DNA from 4 places in the Serratia sarumanii genome. Region 2 is predicted to be linked to each of the others. Evidence: predicted binding sites of a transcription regulator. Region 2 holds the regulator's gene; each other region holds the start of a gene.
What was found. The regulator CRP, encoded in region 2, controls carbon source genes, mostly activating them, when cyclic AMP is high. The targets are predictions, from matches to a motif close to ATGTGANNNNNNTCACAT.

Region 1 (4,232 bases), 190 kb from region 2:
CGATGGTGCTTTTGTTAACGGCATCAAAGCCTTGCCACTTTTACGATGTAATGAAACGTAAAGCCTGCTCGCCGGGCTTTACCCTGGAGGTTACTCCAGGGTTTACAGTGAGCTTCAGCGTCAATGCACAGAGGAGAGGCGGGATGAGCTTACTGAAAAGGTTGTTGGGGCAAGGCGGTATTAACCGCGGTCATCAGCGCGCGGGCCACGGCGGCGGGCATCATGGCAACCGCTATAACCAGCATGGCGAGCCGGGGCCGCAGTGTCCGGAATGCCGGGCGGTGAATAAATCGGGCGCGCGTTATTGCCACCGCTGCGGTCAGCCGTTTGCCGCGCTGAGCGCCACCTGCGGCCAGTGCGCCGCGCCGCTGCCGCCGGGCAGCCGCTTTTGCCCGCAGTGCGGCGGCGGTGTGCCGTGAACCGGGGCGGTTGGACGCTAGCGTTGCTGCTGGGCGCCATGGCGCTATGGACGCTGCTGGCCTGGGGCGTAGCCGGCGTGCTGGCCTGGCTCCCGGCGTTGGCGGAAGCGGCCGGCGGCGTATCGCTGCCGGTGAACAGCGCGCTGAGCCTGGTGCCGCAGGCGGTGCTGGACGCCTGGCTGCCGTGGCTGAAACAGCTGGGCAGCTGGCTGGCGAGCTATTTTCCTCTGCTGCTGAACTGGGCCGGCTACGCCGTCTGGCTGCTGTGGGGCCTCGGCATGCTGGCGCTGATGCTGCTGGGCGCGCTGGCGCACCGCTATTTGAGCGCCGCTCAGCGATAGCCCTGATAGACCGCCGCCACGCGTTCGAAATAGTCGGTTAGGTAGTTGATGCACACCTGCACCTTCAGCGGCAGTTTGTCCTTCTCGGTATAGAGCGCGTAGATCGGCCGCGGATCCGAATGGTAGCTTTTGAACAGGATCTCGATCTCGCCGCGCTTGATCTCTTCGATCACCCACATCAGCGGGGCGTAGGCGATGCCGGCGCCGTTTTTCAGCCAACGGATCATGGTGGAGGAGTCGTTGGTGACGAAGCGCCCCTGCGGGGAAATGCGCGTGGTGATGCCCTCCGGCGACATCAGTTCAAATTCGCTGTCGGGCCGCACGCTGTACTCCAGCCAGGAAAAGTTGACCATGTCGCTCGGCTTTTGCGGCGTGCCGTGCTGGCTGAGGTAGCTTTTGGCGGCGCACACCACCATCGGCATCTGCCCCAGGCGGCGGGAGAACAGGCTGGAGTCCTGCAGCTCACCGGTGCGGATCACCAGATCCAGCCCGTCGGTGATCAGATCCGGCGCCGGAATGCCGGTCACCAGGTTGACCGTCAGGCCAGGGTACTCTTTCATCATCTCGGCGGTCATGTTCGCCAGCACGTTTTGCGCCATGGTGGATGAGCTGCCGATGCGCAGCGTGCCGGCGGGGGTATTGTTAAACGCATACAGCTGCTCATGCACTTCGCTGACTTCCTGCAGCATGCGTCGGCAGCCCTGATAGTAGATTTTGCCGGCCTCGGTCAGGCCGATGCTGCGCGTGCTGCGGTTCAACAGCTTGACCTGCAGCTCATTTTCCAGTTTCGAGACGGTTTGGCTGATCGATGAAACGCTCATGCCGAGTTGGCGCGCGGCCGCGGTAAACGACCCGAACTCAACCACTTTGGCGAATACCGACATCCGTTTTAATCTTTCCATTATTCACTCTGGCTTAAAAGTGATTTAGATCACAGATTGTTGATGCCTTGATAGTAAGCAGGCTAATATAACGTGGTCGGGTGAATAGACCTTACCAACGTGCGAGAGCGATCGGCAACGCAATCCTGCCGCTCCTCCGGCACCCTCGCAATCCCTGTCGTGGATGTCTGCCCCAAAGTTTAACCTTTTTTCGGGTTCGTGACCTGGACAAGCTGCCTGGTCAAGATTTGTGGCGCGCGCACGCTAAAATGTAAAGAGAATGTGAATGGCGAGACCTGTCTTTCCCCGGCGCAGTGAACAATAAGGAAAAAGTGATGAGTTTGCTTCCGGTTATGGTCATCTTCGGACTGTCGTTTCCGCCGGTGTTTTTCGAGCTGCTGGTGTCGCTGGCGCTGTTTTTCCTCTTGCGCCGCCTGCTGCAGCCGACGGGGATTTACGATTTTGTCTGGCATCCGGCGCTGTTTAACACCGCGCTGTATTGCTGCTTGTTTTATCTGATTTCATGTCTTTTTGTTTGAGGTCGCTGTGAAAAATTTTTCGATAAAAATAACCCGAATCGCGATCACTTTGATTCTTGTGCTGCTGGGCATCGTCGCGGTATTCAAGGCCTGGGTGTTTTACACCGAGTCGCCGTGGACGCGTGACGCCAAGTTCACCGCCGACGTGGTGGCGATCGCGCCGGACGTCAGCGGCCTGCTGACCGACGTGCCGGTGGTGGATAACCAATTGGTGAAGAAAGGGCAGGTGCTGTTCGTGGTCGATCGGCCGCGCTATGAGCAGGCGCTGGCGCAAGCCAGTGCCGACGTCGCCTACTATCAGACGCTGGCGGCGGAAAAGCGGCGCGAGGCCGGCCGCCGCGTGAAGCTGGGCGTGCAGGCGATGTCGCAGGAAGAAATCGACCAGTCGAACAACTCGCTGCAGACCGTGCAACACCAGCTGGCGAAGGCCGTGGCGACGCGTGAGCTGGCGCAGCTGGATCTGGAACGCACCACGGTGCGCGCTCCGGCCGATGGCTGGATCACCAACCTCAACGTACACGCCGGCGAATACATCACCCGCGGTTCGGTGGCGGTGGCGCTGGTGAAGAAAGACTCCTTCTACATCCTGGCCTATCTGGAAGAAACCAAGCTGAACGGCCTGAATAAGGGCGATCGTGCGGAGATCACCCCGCTCGGCAGCAACCGCATCATGCATGGCACCGTCGACAGCGTGGCGGCGGCGGTGAACAACAGCAGCAGCACGGTGAACAACAAAGGATTAGCCTCGATCGACAGCAACCTGGAGTGGGTGCGCCTGGCGCAGCGCGTGCCGGTGAAGATCCTGCTGGACGCCAAGGACCAACAGCATCCGTACCCGGCCGGCACCACCGCCACCGTGGTGATCGTCGGCAAGAACGATCGCAATGCCGACAGCGGCTCGCCTTTTGTGCGCCTGATGCACCGGCTGCGTGAGTTCGGCTAATGAACAGCCCAACCTTTATCCGGCTGAGATTCGCCTTCAAGCTCAGCTTCGCGATTGTGTTTGCGCTGTTCGTCGGCTTCCATCTCAATCTGGAAACCCCGCGCTGGTCGGCGATGACTGCCGCCATCGTCGCCGCCGGCCCGGCCTTTGCCGCCGGCGGTGAACCCTTCTCCGGCGCCATCCGCCACCGCGGCTGGCTGCGCATCATCGGCACCTTTATCGGCTGCTTCGTCGGCCTGCTCATTATCATCACCACCGCCCGCGCGCCGGTGGTGATGCTGCTGTTGTGCTGCATCTGGGCCGGTTTCTGCACCTGGCTCTCTTCACTGATCAAGGTCGAGAACTCCTACGCCTGGGGCCTGGCCGGCTATACCGCGCTGATCATCATCGTGACGGTCGCCACCAGCGAGGCCCATCTGCTGGAAGCGCCGCAGTTCGCCATCGAGCGTTGCAGCGAGATCGTGCTGGGCATCGTCAGCGCCGTATTGGCGGATCTGCTGTTCTCGCCGCGTTCGATCAAGCAGGATATCGATCGGGCGGTGGATCAGCTGCTGGTGGATCAATATCGCCTGATGCAGATGTGCATCAGCAACGCCGACAAAGAAGACATCGACCGCGCCTGGAGCAATCTGGTGAAGAGCACCACGGCGCTGGACGGCATGCGCAACAACCTGATGATGGAGTCTTCGCGCTGGCAGAAGGTCAATCGCCGGGTGAAGGCGCTGCATACCCTGTCGCTGACGCTGATTACCCAGGCTTGCGAAACCTACCTGATCCTGTTGAATCACCCGGACGCGCTGCAAGCGAGCCTGCGGGAACAGCTGATGGTGCCGGCGGAAACCCCGCAGGAGATCCACAGGCGCATGAAGCTGTTGCGCCAGGTGCTGACCACGCATCGCTCCGAAGAAACGCTGCCGACCCTCACTGGCTGGGTCGGCGCGGCAACGCGCTACCTGCTGCTGTCGAAGGGCGTACACACCAACGGCAGCATCAGCGCGGTGGAAGAGGACGTGTTGAGCAATGAAACGGTGGTCAAGCCGACCTCGGCGGAAGGGCATCATGCGATGATCAACGGCCTGCGCACCTTTGTGGCCACGGCGTTCGGCTGC
Region 2 (4,232 bases):
CGTTTATCAGCGCTACCTGCTGGGGCAGCTGAAACAAAACGCCACCCGCAAGCTGTTGCACTACCCGGACACCCTGCCGCTCAAGCTGTCCCAACTGAACGGTCTGCGGCGCATCCGCGAATTCGACGACGCCATCACCTCGCGCATTCACGGCTTCAGTGACGCCACCGACTATTATCGCCGCTGCAGCGCCCTGCCGCTGTTGCCGGCTGTCCAAACGCCGCTGCTGATCATCCATGCGAAGGACGATCCCTTCATGACCCCTGAGGTGATCCCCGACGTCGCCGGCCTGCCGCGCAATATCGAATATCAGCTGACCGAGTTCGGCGGCCACGTCGGCTTCGTCGGCGGCACGCTGAAAAAACCATACATGTGGCTGGAGCATCGCATTCCGGCCTGGCTTTCCCCTTATCTGGACATCCCGACGTGATCATTCCCTGGCAAGAACTGGCAACCGACACCCTCAACAGCCTGATCGAATCTTTTGTACTGCGCGAAGGCACCGATTACGGCGAGCACGAACGCTCGCTGGAACAGAAGGTGGAGGACGTGCGCCGCCAGCTAAAAAACGGCGAAGTGGTGCTGGTGTGGTCGGAACTGCACGAGAGCGTCAACATCATGCCGCGCGGCCAGTTCCGCGCCGGGCAGGAAGAAATTTAGTGGCGATCGGTTCTATGACTGACGGAAAAAATCAGGTAACAATGGGGCATTGCAAACCAGCGCGCGCCATTTTTTCCCGAGATAGAGAGCGTCAACAAGAGCCACAATAATCCCCTGACGCCGGCGCATTCAACACGGAGTGACAACCACCATGTCTGCCAAACATCCCGTTATCGCGGTGACCGGTTCCAGCGGCGCCGGCACCACCACCACCAGCGTGGCGTTCCGCAAAATATTCCAACAACTCAACATCCGCGCCGCCGAGCTGGAGGGCGACAGCTTCCACCGCTACACCCGGCCGGAAATGGACGCGGCGATCCGCAAGGCGCGCGATCTGGGCAGACACATCAGCTATTTCGGCCCCGAGGCCAACGACTTCGGCCTGCTGCAGCAGAGCTTCATCGACTACGGCAAGAACGGCACCGGCCGCTCGCGCAAGTATCTGCATACCTACGACGAAGCGGTGCCCTACAATCAGGTGCCGGGCACCTTCACCCCGTGGGAACCGCTGCCGGCGCCGACCGACGTGCTGTTTTACGAGGGGCTGCACGGCGGTGTGGTCACCGAGCACCATGACGTGGCCAAGCACGTCGACCTGCTGGTCGGCGTGGTGCCGATCGTCAACCTGGAGTGGATCCAGAAACTGATCCGCGATACCGGCGAGCGCGGCCACTCCCGCGAAGCGGTAATGGATTCGGTGGTGCGTTCGATGGAAGACTACATCAACTACATCACGCCGCAGTTCTCGCGCACCCACATCAACTTCCAGCGCGTGCCGACGGTGGACACCTCCAACCCGTTCGCCGCCAAGGCGATTCCCTCACTGGACGAAAGCTTCGTGGTGATCCACTTCCGCGGGCTGGATCAAATTGACTTCCCCTATTTGCTGGCGATGCTGCAAGGCTCGTTTATCTCGCACATCAATACGTTAGTGGTGCCGGGCGGCAAGATGGGGCTGGCGATGGAACTGATCATGGCGCCGCTGGTGCAGCGGTTGCTGGAAGGCAAGAAGATCGAATAAACGCGTTGAGCGCGGCGCCGGGCCGCGCTCCGCCTCGATTACGCCGGTTGGCGGATCTCGAAGCTGTGGGTTACCGTGGCGGCCTTGTTGAGCATCAGCGCCACCGAGCAATATTTCTCCGCCGACAGGCTCACCGCTCGCTCGACGATCTTGTCGGTCAGGTCCTGGCCGGTAACGATGAAATGCAGGTTGATATGGGTGAACAACCGCGGAGCTTCTTCGCGGCGCTCGGAGGTCAGCTTCACCTCGCAGTCGCGCACGTCGTTGCGCCCTTTTTGCAGGATGGACACCACGTCGATCGCGCTGCAGCCGCCCACCGACATCAGCACCATCTCCATCGGGCTGGGTGCTTTATCGCCGGCGTTGCCGTCCATCAGCACCTGGTGGCCGGAGGCCGATTCACCCAAAAACGTTAACCCTTCCACCCATTTAACTCTTGCCTGCATTCTGGTCACTCCGGTTGATTTCTTAAAATCAGAGTACGCTTTCGCATAGAAACAGGCAACGTAACCTGATGCTAATCATGCTGAAGCGAGACAACACGAGACACCCGCCTTACTCTGTGCTACAAACAGAGCCGCAATAAATCTTTCCGGGACACTGAATTTCAGGGAAACGCCCAGAGAAAGGCTCCTTTACCGGTATGTTAACAGAATGTAGCTTGCAGCGCTTACGGCAAGTTAATATGCTAGAGCGACAGCGTATTTTTATGACACGCCTCAAAACTTGCCGGTAGCCCTCGCTCATGACTGTGGCTACAGGCGGGTTTTACAGGGAACTCTGACCCCTGTGACACAAGGCAGCGATAACAACAGAGGATAACAGCGAATGGTTCTCGGCAAACCGCAAACAGACCCTACTCTCGAATGGTTCCTGTCTCATTGCCATATCCACAAATATCCATCGAAGAGTACGCTGATTCACCAAGGTGAAAAGGCCGAAACGCTTTACTACATCGTGAAAGGCTCCGTCGCGGTGCTGATCAAGGATGAAGAAGGTAAAGAGATGATCCTGTCCTACCTCAACCAGGGGGATTTCATCGGCGAGCTCGGATTGTTCGAAGAAGGCCAGGAGCGCAGCGCCTGGGTTCGCGCGAAAACCGCCTGTGAAGTGGCCGAAATCTCCTACAAGAAATTCCGCCAGCTGATCCAGGTGAACCCGGACATCCTGATGCGTCTGTCCGCCCAAATGGCGAGCCGCCTGCAGGTCACCTCCGAAAAAGTGGGCAACCTCGCCTTCCTGGACGTTACCGGCCGCATCGCGCAAACCCTGCTGAATCTGGCGAAGCAACCCGACGCCATGACTCACCCGGACGGCATGCAGATCAAGATCACCCGCCAGGAGATCGGCCAGATCGTCGGCTGCTCGCGCGAAACCGTTGGCCGTATTCTGAAAATGCTGGAAGATCAAAACCTGATTTCCGCCCACGGCAAAACCATTGTCGTCTACGGCACCCGTTAATCCCTGAAGAAACGGCGCAATCTGCGCCGTTTTTTTTATCTGCTCTCTGCCATGTGGCGCCGCCTGATCTACCACCCGGAAATCAACTACGCACTGCGACAAACGCTGGTGTTGTGCCTGCCGGTGCTGTTCGGCCTGCTGATAGGCCAGCTGCAGCTCGGCCTGATGTTCTCTCTGGTGCCCGCCTGCTGCAATATCGCCGGTCTGGACACGCCGCATAAGCGCTTCTTTAAACGGCTGGTGGTTGGCGGCTCGCTGTTCGCCTTCAGCAGCGTGCTGCTGCAACAGGCACTGCTGTGGCACGTGCCGCTGCCGGCGCTGATGCTGGGCCTGGCGCTGCTGCTCGGCGTCACCGGTGAAATCAGCCCGCTGCACGCCCGGCTGTTGCCGGCGGCGCTGGTGGCCGCCATCTTCGCCCTCAGCACGGCCGGCACGGTGCCCATCTGGCAGGCGCCGCTGCTGTACGCCATCGGCACCGTCTGGTACGGCTTATTCACCTGGTTCTGGTTCAAGCTGTGGAAAGAGCAGCCGATGCGCGAGACCCTGAGCCAGCTCTACCTGGAACTGGCGGACTATTTCGAAGCCAAATACTCGCTGCTGACCCAGCACACCGATCCGCAAACCGCGCTGCCGCCGCTGCTGGTGCGCCAGCAAAAGGTGATGGATCTGATCAGCCTGTTGTACCAACAGCTTAATTTCCTGCCGCACGCCAACAACCTCGAGCAAAAGCGCCTGCAGCGCGCCTTTCAGGTGGCGATGGATCTGCAGGAGCACATCACCGTCAGCCTGCATCTGCCGGAGGAGGTGCAAAAACTGGTGGAGCAGAGCCAGGCCGAAGCGATCATTCGCCGCAACGCTCAGGTGATCGCCGGCCGGCTGCGCGTAGTGGCGCACGATATTCTCTATCATCAACATTCGAAGCGCTTCTCCATGGCCCACGAGCTGGCGGCGCTGGAAAAAATGGCGGCGCAGCATCCCGATAACCCGGTCGGCCAGTTTTGTTATTACCACTTCAGCCGCATCGCCCGCCTGCTGCGCACCCAGCATCCGCTATACCGCCGCGACCTGATGTCCGGCCAGCACCGCCTGC
Region 3 (4,232 bases), 640 kb from region 2:
TCACCACGTCCTTGCCCTGCGGCAGGCGCACGATCACATCGGGCTGCATGCGGCTCTGGTGATCCACCCGCACGTTGACCTGCGTTTCATACTCGTGTCCTTCGCGCAGGCCGGAAGCCTCCAGCACCCGGCTCAGCACCACCTCGCCCCAGTTGCCCTGCGTCTTGTTGTCGCCTTTGAGCGCCTTGGTGAGGTTGATGGCTTCCCGCGCCATCTGCGCGTTCAACTGCTGCAGATTGCGTATCTCGTGCGTTAGCGTGTGGCGCTCCCGCGCTTCCTGACCAAAACTGTCCTGCACCTGCCGGCGGAACCCGTCCAGCTGTTCACGCAGCGGCAGCAGCAACCGATCCAAGCTTTGCTTATTTTGCTCGTCCACCTTGCGGCCGCTGTGTTCAAAAATGCGGTTGGCGAGGTTTTCAAACTGGGTGGTGAGGCGCTGTTCGCTGTTGATAAGCAGGCGCTGCTTCTCTTCCGCCGCCATGCGCGTCTCTTCCAGACGGATGGTGACTTCGCGCAGCTCGGCCTCCTGCGCGCTGTTGACCTCGCGCTGGGCGCGCAGCTCCTGATTAAGCAGTTCACATTCGTTGCGCCAATGGTTGAGCTGTTGCAGCTTTTCATGCCCGGCCGCCAACTGGCTGTGCAGGTTGCGTAGCTCCAGCTCGCTCTGCCGCAGCTGTTGCTCGTGGCGCTGCAGAGCCTCTTGCCGCGCCGCCGTTTCCTGCTGCGCCTGCTGCAACGCTTGCTCCAGCAACCGCAGTTCAGTTTCATGTTGCGCATTCGCCTGCTGCACCCGCAGACTGGCGATCAGCCACCCCAACAGCATGCCGATCGCGACACCGCCAATCCCATAAATCAGACTGGTATCCACCCTGCCTCCTGTTGCACCTTGCCGTTCCGGCGTTTCGCACGCCCATTGCCCGTCACGTTAAGGGGAGGCTGTATGGATGTCCAGCCTGATTTTGCCCGCCGAGCACAATATTGCGCGGCGCTGCGCAATTTAGCGAGAAATCAGCCCAGCCACTGGCTGAGCCACTTGATGCCGAATGCCCCCGGCGCCAGAATGCCGAACGCCCAGATCATCGCCGACGTGACGTTGGCTAACTGGAAATAACGCTGCGGCATGCCGCAAATGCCGCCCACCAGCGGCACCACGGCGCGCAGCGGGCCGAAGAAGCGGCCGATGAAAATGCCCAGCACGCCCCAGCGTTCAAAGAACGCGTGGCCGCGCACCAGCAGCTGCGGATTGCGCGACAGCGGCCACATATGGGCCACGCGATCCTGATAGTGATAGCCGATCCAGTAAGAGAGCCAGTCGCCGAAAAACGCCCCGACGGCGGCGGCGGCCCAAATCGGCCAAAAGGCGATGCCGCTTTCGCCGATCAGCGCGCCCAGCGCCAGCAGGATCACCGTGGCCGGCAGCAGCAGCGACAAAAACGCCAGCGACTCGCCGAACGCCAGGAAGAAGATGATGGGAATGGCCCAGCCTTCGTGCTGACGCACGACGTCGCTGACCCAGTTGATAACGTCATTGAGGCTCAATGCGGGGCTCCTGATACGCGATAATTCGCCGCCTAGGATAGGCCGGGGCGAGTTAAACCCCGGCTAAACGCGCGGCGATTTACTCGAGGTAGAACGCCTGCAGCGCTTCGCGCTGGGCTGCGCCCAGGCCGTATTCCGCTTCCAGCCAGCGGTCGGTGGAACCGTATTGCTGACGGATGCAGCCCAACGCCGTCATCAGGAACTCCTCGCGCGCGCTGAGCACGTAGGCGAATTGCTCCAGCGCCGCCGCATTCAGCTTGATAGACAGTTGATCCAGCATCTGCTCGCGGAAAGTGGCCAGCGTGGTTTCGGTCAGCAGATAGTCTTCCAGCACCGTCGCTTCGTCGGCCCCCAGCGCGAACAGCACCAGTGCCGAACCGACCCCGGTGCGATCCTTGCCGACCGCGCAGTGCTGCACGATGGCGCCGCCGCCAGGATTGCTCAACAGCTGCGCCAGCCGCTGATAGGCCGCATTGCCGAACGGCAGGCGGCGATACAGCTCCAGCATGAACGCCCGGGCGTCGAAGGCGGCCAGCGTCTCGTTGGTGAGCTTCTCCAGGTTGGCGTTGACTTCGCTGCTCAGCGGGTTGGCCGGCACGTGGTGATAGTCGGCACCACTCCACAGAATATCCGGCTTGGCCTGCACCTCGTCGGCATCACGGTAGTCCAGCACCGAGCGCACCGGCACGCCGGCGAGAAAGGCGCAGTCGTTTTCCGTCAGCCGCTCGAGGGAACCGGAGCGGAACAGCAGGCCGCGCTTGATGCGGCGCCCGTCGGCCACGCCGTTGCCGCCGAAGTCGCGGAAATTGATGCCGCCGTCGAGCGGCGCGAGCGAAGGATGAAGCAGGATCTGGGCGGTCATAAACGTCCTCGTTGTTTTTGTTATGACAACGCGCGGCGGCCATCGGCGCAGCGCTGAGGAGTATCACCGTAACAGATTCGCCGCGAATGGAAAAACGGGCCGCGTCGGCGGCCCGTGGGGGAAAGGCGATTACAGCAGGCGGCGGGCGGCGTCCACCACGATCTGCACCGCTTTGCTTTCGGTGTTTTTCATGGTCTCGGCGTTCGGGATCTCTTGCTGGGTGCGGTTGACGATCACACCGGCCACCATGCCGGCGCGCAGGCCCTGGCTGGCGCACATGGTCAGCAGCGTGGCGGATTCCATTTCATAGTTCATCACGCCCATCGCCTGCCATTCTTCCATCGAGCCTTTGAAGCGGCTGACCACACGGCCGGAGTAAGTGTCGTAACGCTCCTGGCCCGGATAGAAGGTATCGGAAGAGGCGGTCACGCCGATGTGCGTGGTGGCGCCGCTGGCCTTGGCCGCTTCCACCAGCGCGGTGGTGCAGGCGAAGTCAGCGACTGCCGGGAACTCCATCGGCGCGAAGTGCAGGCTGGCGCCGTCGAGGCGTACCGCCGCCGTGGTGACCAGCACGTCACCGACGTTGATGTTCGCCTGAATGGCGCCGGTGGTGCCGATGCGCAGGAAGGTGCGAATGCCCAGCTGCGCCAGCTCTTCCACCGCGATAGAGGTAGACGGGCCGCCGATACCGGTGGAGCAGACGATCACCGCCTTGCCGTCCAGCTCCGCGCGCCAGGTAGTGAATTCACGATGGGAGGCCAGATGCACCGGATTTTCCATCAGCTTGGCAATCTTCTCTACGCGCTGCGGATCGCCCGGCACGATGGCAAGCTGAGCCCCTTGTAAATCGTTCTTGGTGAGGCCGAGATGAAAAACGTCAGACTGAGACATACGAGACTCCTCATGGATCATGTTTATTGGGAGGAACAAAAAAGTACTCTACTGAAAATCGCCGCTTAATTTCGTGACGACAATCACTATGAAAAGAGAAACAAATTACATGCTACATATTTTTTGTGATTTTTATCACAAAAAAAGAACTATGACGCATCCAGAACGCGCCGCTAAACCTCAGTCTAGCCGACAAACTCGGCTGCTCCTCGCCCGTTGGTTGCCGGCTGAAACTATTTAGCTCATCAATCCGAAATAACCCCAACTTATCGGTTGCTTAGGGACAAAAAAGCCCTCTAACGCACCTTATGGCACTTACGCGGGGCAAAACGCGTAATAACATGATAAAAAGCGCTTAAAAATGCCGCAAAGCCAGATAATTAGCCGTTTTTTATCGACTTGTCCGAAAGTGCGCCATGCAGCGCCAATAATGGGTAATCTTTCCTATAGTTAATCTCAGCGCTTTTTTCTATTGCACGGAGACCGCAATGAAAACCGAACATGTGATGACATTAGAACAGGCTCAGGGGGGATTCGCCCCGGCCGCCGCGCCATTGGCCGCCTCCGCGATTATCACCGACGAACAGGGCATTCACGCCGGGCAAACGACCATCCCTTCCCAAGGCGATGCGCTGCCGGCCTACGTCGCCAAACCCGCCGACCAGAGCGGCCCTTTCCCCATCGTGCTGGTGGTGCAGGAAATCTTCGGCGTTCATGAACATATTCAGGATCTGTGCCGCCGCCTGGCCAAGCAGGGCTATCTGGCGATCGCGCCCGAGCTCTATTTCCGCCAGGGCGACGCCAACGACTACGCCGATATCGGCGAGCTGTTCCAGCAGTTGGTCACCAAGGTGCCGGATCGTCAGGTGCTGTCGGATCTGGATCACGCCGCGCACTGGGCTATCCGCCACGGCGGCGACGCCGGCAAGCTGGCGATCAC
Region 4 (4,232 bases), 2.0 Mb from region 2:
CCATCAACACCGCAATGAAGATGAACAGGCTGATGATCAGGCGTTTCCACATGTTGTTGCCTTACGCGCGCCGGGCTGAAAAAGATGGATCAAGGCTACTTTACCTGACCGACCTACGCAAGACGTGAACCGCCTGAAGCACGCGCGCCGCCGCATTTTTCGGCGTTTTTGTCGCACAAAAAAGCCCGGCGGAGCCGGGCTGGGTCATTTCAGCGCGCCATTCAGAACGAGGTGCGCTTGTAGCTGCGGTATTGCGGCCGCCAGAAGTTGTGTTCGATGGCTTTCGACAGCGCGTCTTCGGAGGTGACGATCGCCACGCCCTGCAGCTGCGCGGCTTTACCCACTTCCATGGCGATGCACTTCGACACGCCCTGAATATCGTCGATATTTGGCAGCAGCGCGCCGTGGCCGTCGGTGGCCAGCGGCGAGCAGTCCGCCAGCGCGCGGCTGGCGGCCATCAGCATGGCGTCGGTGACGCGGGTGGCGCCGGAGGCCAGCACGCCGAGGCCGATCCCGGGGAAGATATAGGAGTTGTTGCACTGGGCGATCGGGTACAGCTGGTCTTTATAGCTCACCGGCGCGAACGGGCTGCCGGTCGCCACCAGGGCGGCGCCGTCGGTCCAGTTGATGATGTCTTCCGGACGGGCTTCCACGCGCGAGGTCGGGTTGGACAGCGGCATCACGATAGGGCGTTCGCAGTGCTTGTGCATCTCGCGGATCAGCTCTTCGGTAAACAGCCCCGGCTGGCCGGACACGCCGATCAGAATGGTCGGCTTGGCGTTGCGCACCACGTCCAGCAGCGAGATGGCGTCGCTGGCGGTTTCCCAGCCGGCCAGGTTGTCGCTCTTCTGCACCAGCTTGCTCTGGAAGTCGAGCAGGTTCGGCAGTTTGTCGGTCAGCAGGCCGAAGCGGTCGACCATGAACACGCGGGCGCGCGCTTCGTCTTCGCTCAACCCTTCGGACTTCATCTGCGCGATGATCTGCTCGGCGATGCCGCAGCCGGCGGAACCGGCGCCGAGGAAGGTGACGGTCTGATCGCGCAGCTGGCTGCCGGCGGCGCGGCTGGCGGCGATCAGGCTGCCGAGGGTGACCGCGGCGGTGCCCTGGATGTCATCGTTGAAGCAGCAGATCTCGTCGCGGTAGCGGTTCAACAGCGGGGTGGCGTTGTTCTGCGCGAAGTCTTCGAACTGCAGCAGCACGTTCGGCCAGCGGCGTTTGACCGCCTGAATAAACTCTTCGACGAAGGCGTGGTACTCCTCGCCGGAGATGCGCGGATGGCGCCAGCCCATGTACAGCGGATCGTTGAGGCGTTGCGGGTTGTTGGTGCCGACGTCCAGCACCACCGGCAGGGTGTAGGCCGGACTGATGCCGCCGCAGGCGGTGTACAGCGACAGTTTGCCGATCGGAATGCCCATGCCGCCGATGCCCTGGTCGCCCAGGCCGAGAATGCGCTCGCCGTCGGTGACCACGATCACCTTGACGTTCTGCTTGGTGGCGTTTTGCAGCATGTCATCGATGCGATCGCGGTTCGGGTAGGAGATGAACAGCCCGCGCGCGCGGCGATAGATATCGGAGAAGTGCTCGCAGGCCTCGCCGACGGTCGGGGTGTAGATGATCGGCATCATCTCGCTCAGGTGCGAGTCCAGCAGGCGGTAGAACAGGGTTTCGTTGGTGTCCTGGATGTTGCGCAGGTAGATGTGCTTGTCGTTATCGTTCTTGAAATCCTGATACTGACGGTAGGCGCGTTCCACCTGTTCTTCGATGGTTTCCACCGCTTCCGGCAGCAGGCCGTGCAGGTTGAAGTGGCTACGTTCTTCCTCGGTGAAAGCGCTGCCTTTGTTCAGCAGCGGAAATTCCAGCAGAATCGGGCCGGCGTAAGGGATGTAGAGCGGGCGTTTGCTTTCGTATTCTAGTTCCATCAGTTTTACTCTTCACGTATCAGATAACTTTATTGCCGACGATCCTAAAAGATAAAGAGCAGATGTACAGCATTTGTTGCCCGATGATGAACCAGGTTGGCGTAATTATCGACAATCAAATGATTTTTTAACTAAAGAAAGTGTCTCTGGCGGCGTCGGGGCATTGTATTTGGTGGGCGGGGCTGTTAGCGACGGAACCGGATGGCTCCGCCGTTGAGCGCTTAGAACGCGGCGCGGCTGACGTTTTGGCAGCCCAGCGCCGCCAGGGTGACGCGGGTGGCGTCCCACTGACTGATGATCGCCTCCTGCGGTTCGGCCAGCACGGCGCGGCGGATGTTCAGGCAGTCGCCGCCGGAGAGGTTCAGCAGGATCAGCGCGGCCTGCAGCGGCGGCAGGCTCGGGTTGAAGGCGGCGTTTTCCGCATAGCGGCCGGCGTAGATGGTGCCGTCCGCCGTTTCCAGCGCCACGCCGCTGTGGGCGTTGCTGTACGGCGCGTGGCTTCGGTTGGCTGCCGCCAGCGCCGCCTGTGCCAGCGCATCGTTCAGCGCCAGCTGATGGCCATGATCGACCTCGTCCATCAGCAGCGAGGCGACATCGAGATCTTTCGGGCCGAAGGCGTCCGGCAGATAGTCCGCCAGCGTGGCCGGCGCGCGGCCCGGCAGACGGATCTGCAGCTCGCCGCCGCTGTTCAGTTCATTCATAAACTGGCGGCAATGGCCGCACGGCGTGTAGTTGACGGTGACCGAGGCCAGCGCTTTTTCGCCGCGCAGCCAGGCGTGCGTTACCGCACTCTGTTCCGCATGCACGGATTGCTGCAGCGGCGCGCCGCTGAATTCCATATTGGCGCCGAAATAGAGGTTGCCGCTTTGCCCGCGCGCGATGGCGCCGACATGGAAGTGCGATATCGGGGTTAACGAGCAGGCCGCCGCCAGCGGCAGCAGCGCGAATGCCAGCGCATCATCGTCCAGCCCGCAGCCTGTGCGGATCGCCGCCGCTTGCTCGGCCGTGAACATCGCCGGAAAGTCAGGCGCGTCCAGATAGGGCTGCAGGGCGGATTGCAGTGTCGCGGGCAGTGCGCTGAACGCGGTGTGAAAACGCGGATGCATAGAAAGTCTCTCTACAGGTTAACGGGATAACATTCTAGGCAGGCCAGAGACATTAAAGTGTGATTAATGTCTCTTAATTGATGAAATTAGTGCAATGAGATACATAAATGCGAGATGTATCGCAAGTTTCACCCTGTTCAACTGAACAGGTGCAGCAGCACCGGGAACAGGAACGGTGCCAGCAGCGAGGTGATGATGCCGCAGATCACCAGCGCCAGCGAGCCGAAAGCGCCTTCCTGGTAGTCCATCTCCGCGCAGCGTGCGGTGCCCAGCGCGTGGGACGCGGTGCCCATCGCCAGGCCGCGCGCCGAGTGGGTGGTGATTGTCAACAGGTTGAACAGCGTATGGCCGAACACGGCGCCGAGGATACCGACGAAAATGACGCAGACCGCGCTGATCGCCGGAATGCCGCCGAGCGAGTCCGCGACGGCCATGGCGATCGGCGTAGTGACCGATTTCGGCAGGATAGAGGCGGCGATTTCCGGCGTGGCGCCCAGCCACAGGGCGATGGCGCCGCCGCTGATCATGGCGGTCAGGCTGCCGATGAAGCACACCGCGATAATCGATTTCCAGCGCGCGCGGATCTGGTGCAACTGCTCATACAGCGGGAAGGCCAGCGCGACGACCGCCGGCTGCAGCAGATCGTTGAGGATTTTGCTGCCCAGGAAGTAACGCTCATAGGGGATGCCGGTGAGCAGCAGCAGCGGGATGATCACCGCCATGGAAACCAGCAGCGGATTGAGCAGCGGCATATTCAGCTTGCGCGCCAGCCAGCGCGCGGCGAAATAGACCGCCAGCGTCAGCGGCAGCGACCACCAGATTTCATGGATCATGAGTTACCCTCCGTGTCGTCGGGTTTGCCGGCGATGCGGCGCTCGCGATGAAAATAATGTGAGGTATAGCCGACCACCACCAGCACCATCAGCGTACTGATCAGGCAAGAGATAACCAGCGGGCCCAGATGCGCGACGATCTGGTCGTAGTATTTCATCACCCCGACGCCGATCGGCACGAACAGCAGCACCATGTAGCGGATCAGCAGATGGCAGCCGGGTTTAACCCATTTGGCCGGCATAATCTGGGTAGAGAGCAGGGCGAACAGCAGCAGCATGCCGAGAATGCTGCCGGGAATGGCGAACGGCAGCAGCGCCGCCAGCGCGTTGCCGACGAACAGACAAAGGTAGATGAGGAGCAGAGCCCTCAGGTA

Region 1: aaeR (HTH-type transcriptional activator AaeR) is a predicted target of CRP. The motif match lies at 1,680-1,697, and genes of this name have one in related genera.
Region 3: udp (uridine phosphorylase) is a predicted target of CRP. The motif match lies at 3,416-3,433, and genes of this name have one in related genera.
Region 4: cdd (cytidine deaminase) is a predicted target of CRP. The motif match lies at 3,083-3,100, and genes of this name have one in related genera.

What each region holds. Positions count from the first base shown of each region.
Region 1 covers NZ_CP124750.1:4,478,379-4,482,610, reverse strand. Annotated here, with positions in the region: gene SSARUM_RS21325 (zinc ribbon domain-containing protein) at 144-419, shown strand; gene SSARUM_RS21320 (hypothetical protein) at 416-760, shown strand; gene aaeR (HTH-type transcriptional activator AaeR) at 751-1,662, opposite strand; gene aaeX (p-hydroxybenzoic acid efflux pump operon protein AaeX) at 1,977-2,180, shown strand; gene aaeA (p-hydroxybenzoic acid efflux pump subunit AaeA) at 2,188-3,123, shown strand; gene aaeB (p-hydroxybenzoic acid efflux pump subunit AaeB) at 3,123-4,232, shown strand, end outside.
Region 2 covers NZ_CP124750.1:4,669,532-4,673,763, forward strand. Annotated here, with positions in the region: gene SSARUM_RS22185 (hydrolase) at 1-430, shown strand, start outside; gene SSARUM_RS22190 (YheU family protein) at 427-660, shown strand; gene SSARUM_RS22195 (phosphoribulokinase) at 812-1,681, shown strand; gene SSARUM_RS22200 (OsmC family protein) at 1,720-2,127, opposite strand; gene crp (cAMP-activated global transcriptional regulator CRP) at 2,510-3,142, shown strand; gene SSARUM_RS22210 (YccS/YhfK family putative transporter) at 3,194-4,232, shown strand, end outside.
Region 3 covers NZ_CP124750.1:219,691-223,922, reverse strand. Annotated here, with positions in the region: gene rmuC (DNA recombination protein RmuC) at 1-868, opposite strand, end outside; gene SSARUM_RS01015 (DedA family protein) at 1,009-1,539, opposite strand; gene SSARUM_RS01010 (tyrosine-protein phosphatase) at 1,619-2,401, opposite strand; gene udp (uridine phosphorylase) at 2,531-3,292, opposite strand; gene SSARUM_RS01000 (dienelactone hydrolase family protein) at 3,781-4,232, shown strand, end outside.
Region 4 covers NZ_CP124750.1:1,566,419-1,570,650, forward strand. Annotated here, with positions in the region: gene sanA (outer membrane permeability protein SanA) at 1-52, opposite strand, end outside; gene SSARUM_RS07485 (NAD-dependent malic enzyme) at 222-1,919, opposite strand; gene cdd (cytidine deaminase) at 2,141-3,025, opposite strand; gene SSARUM_RS07495 (CidB/LrgB family autolysis modulator) at 3,163-3,858, opposite strand; gene SSARUM_RS07500 (CidA/LrgA family protein) at 3,855-4,232, opposite strand, start outside.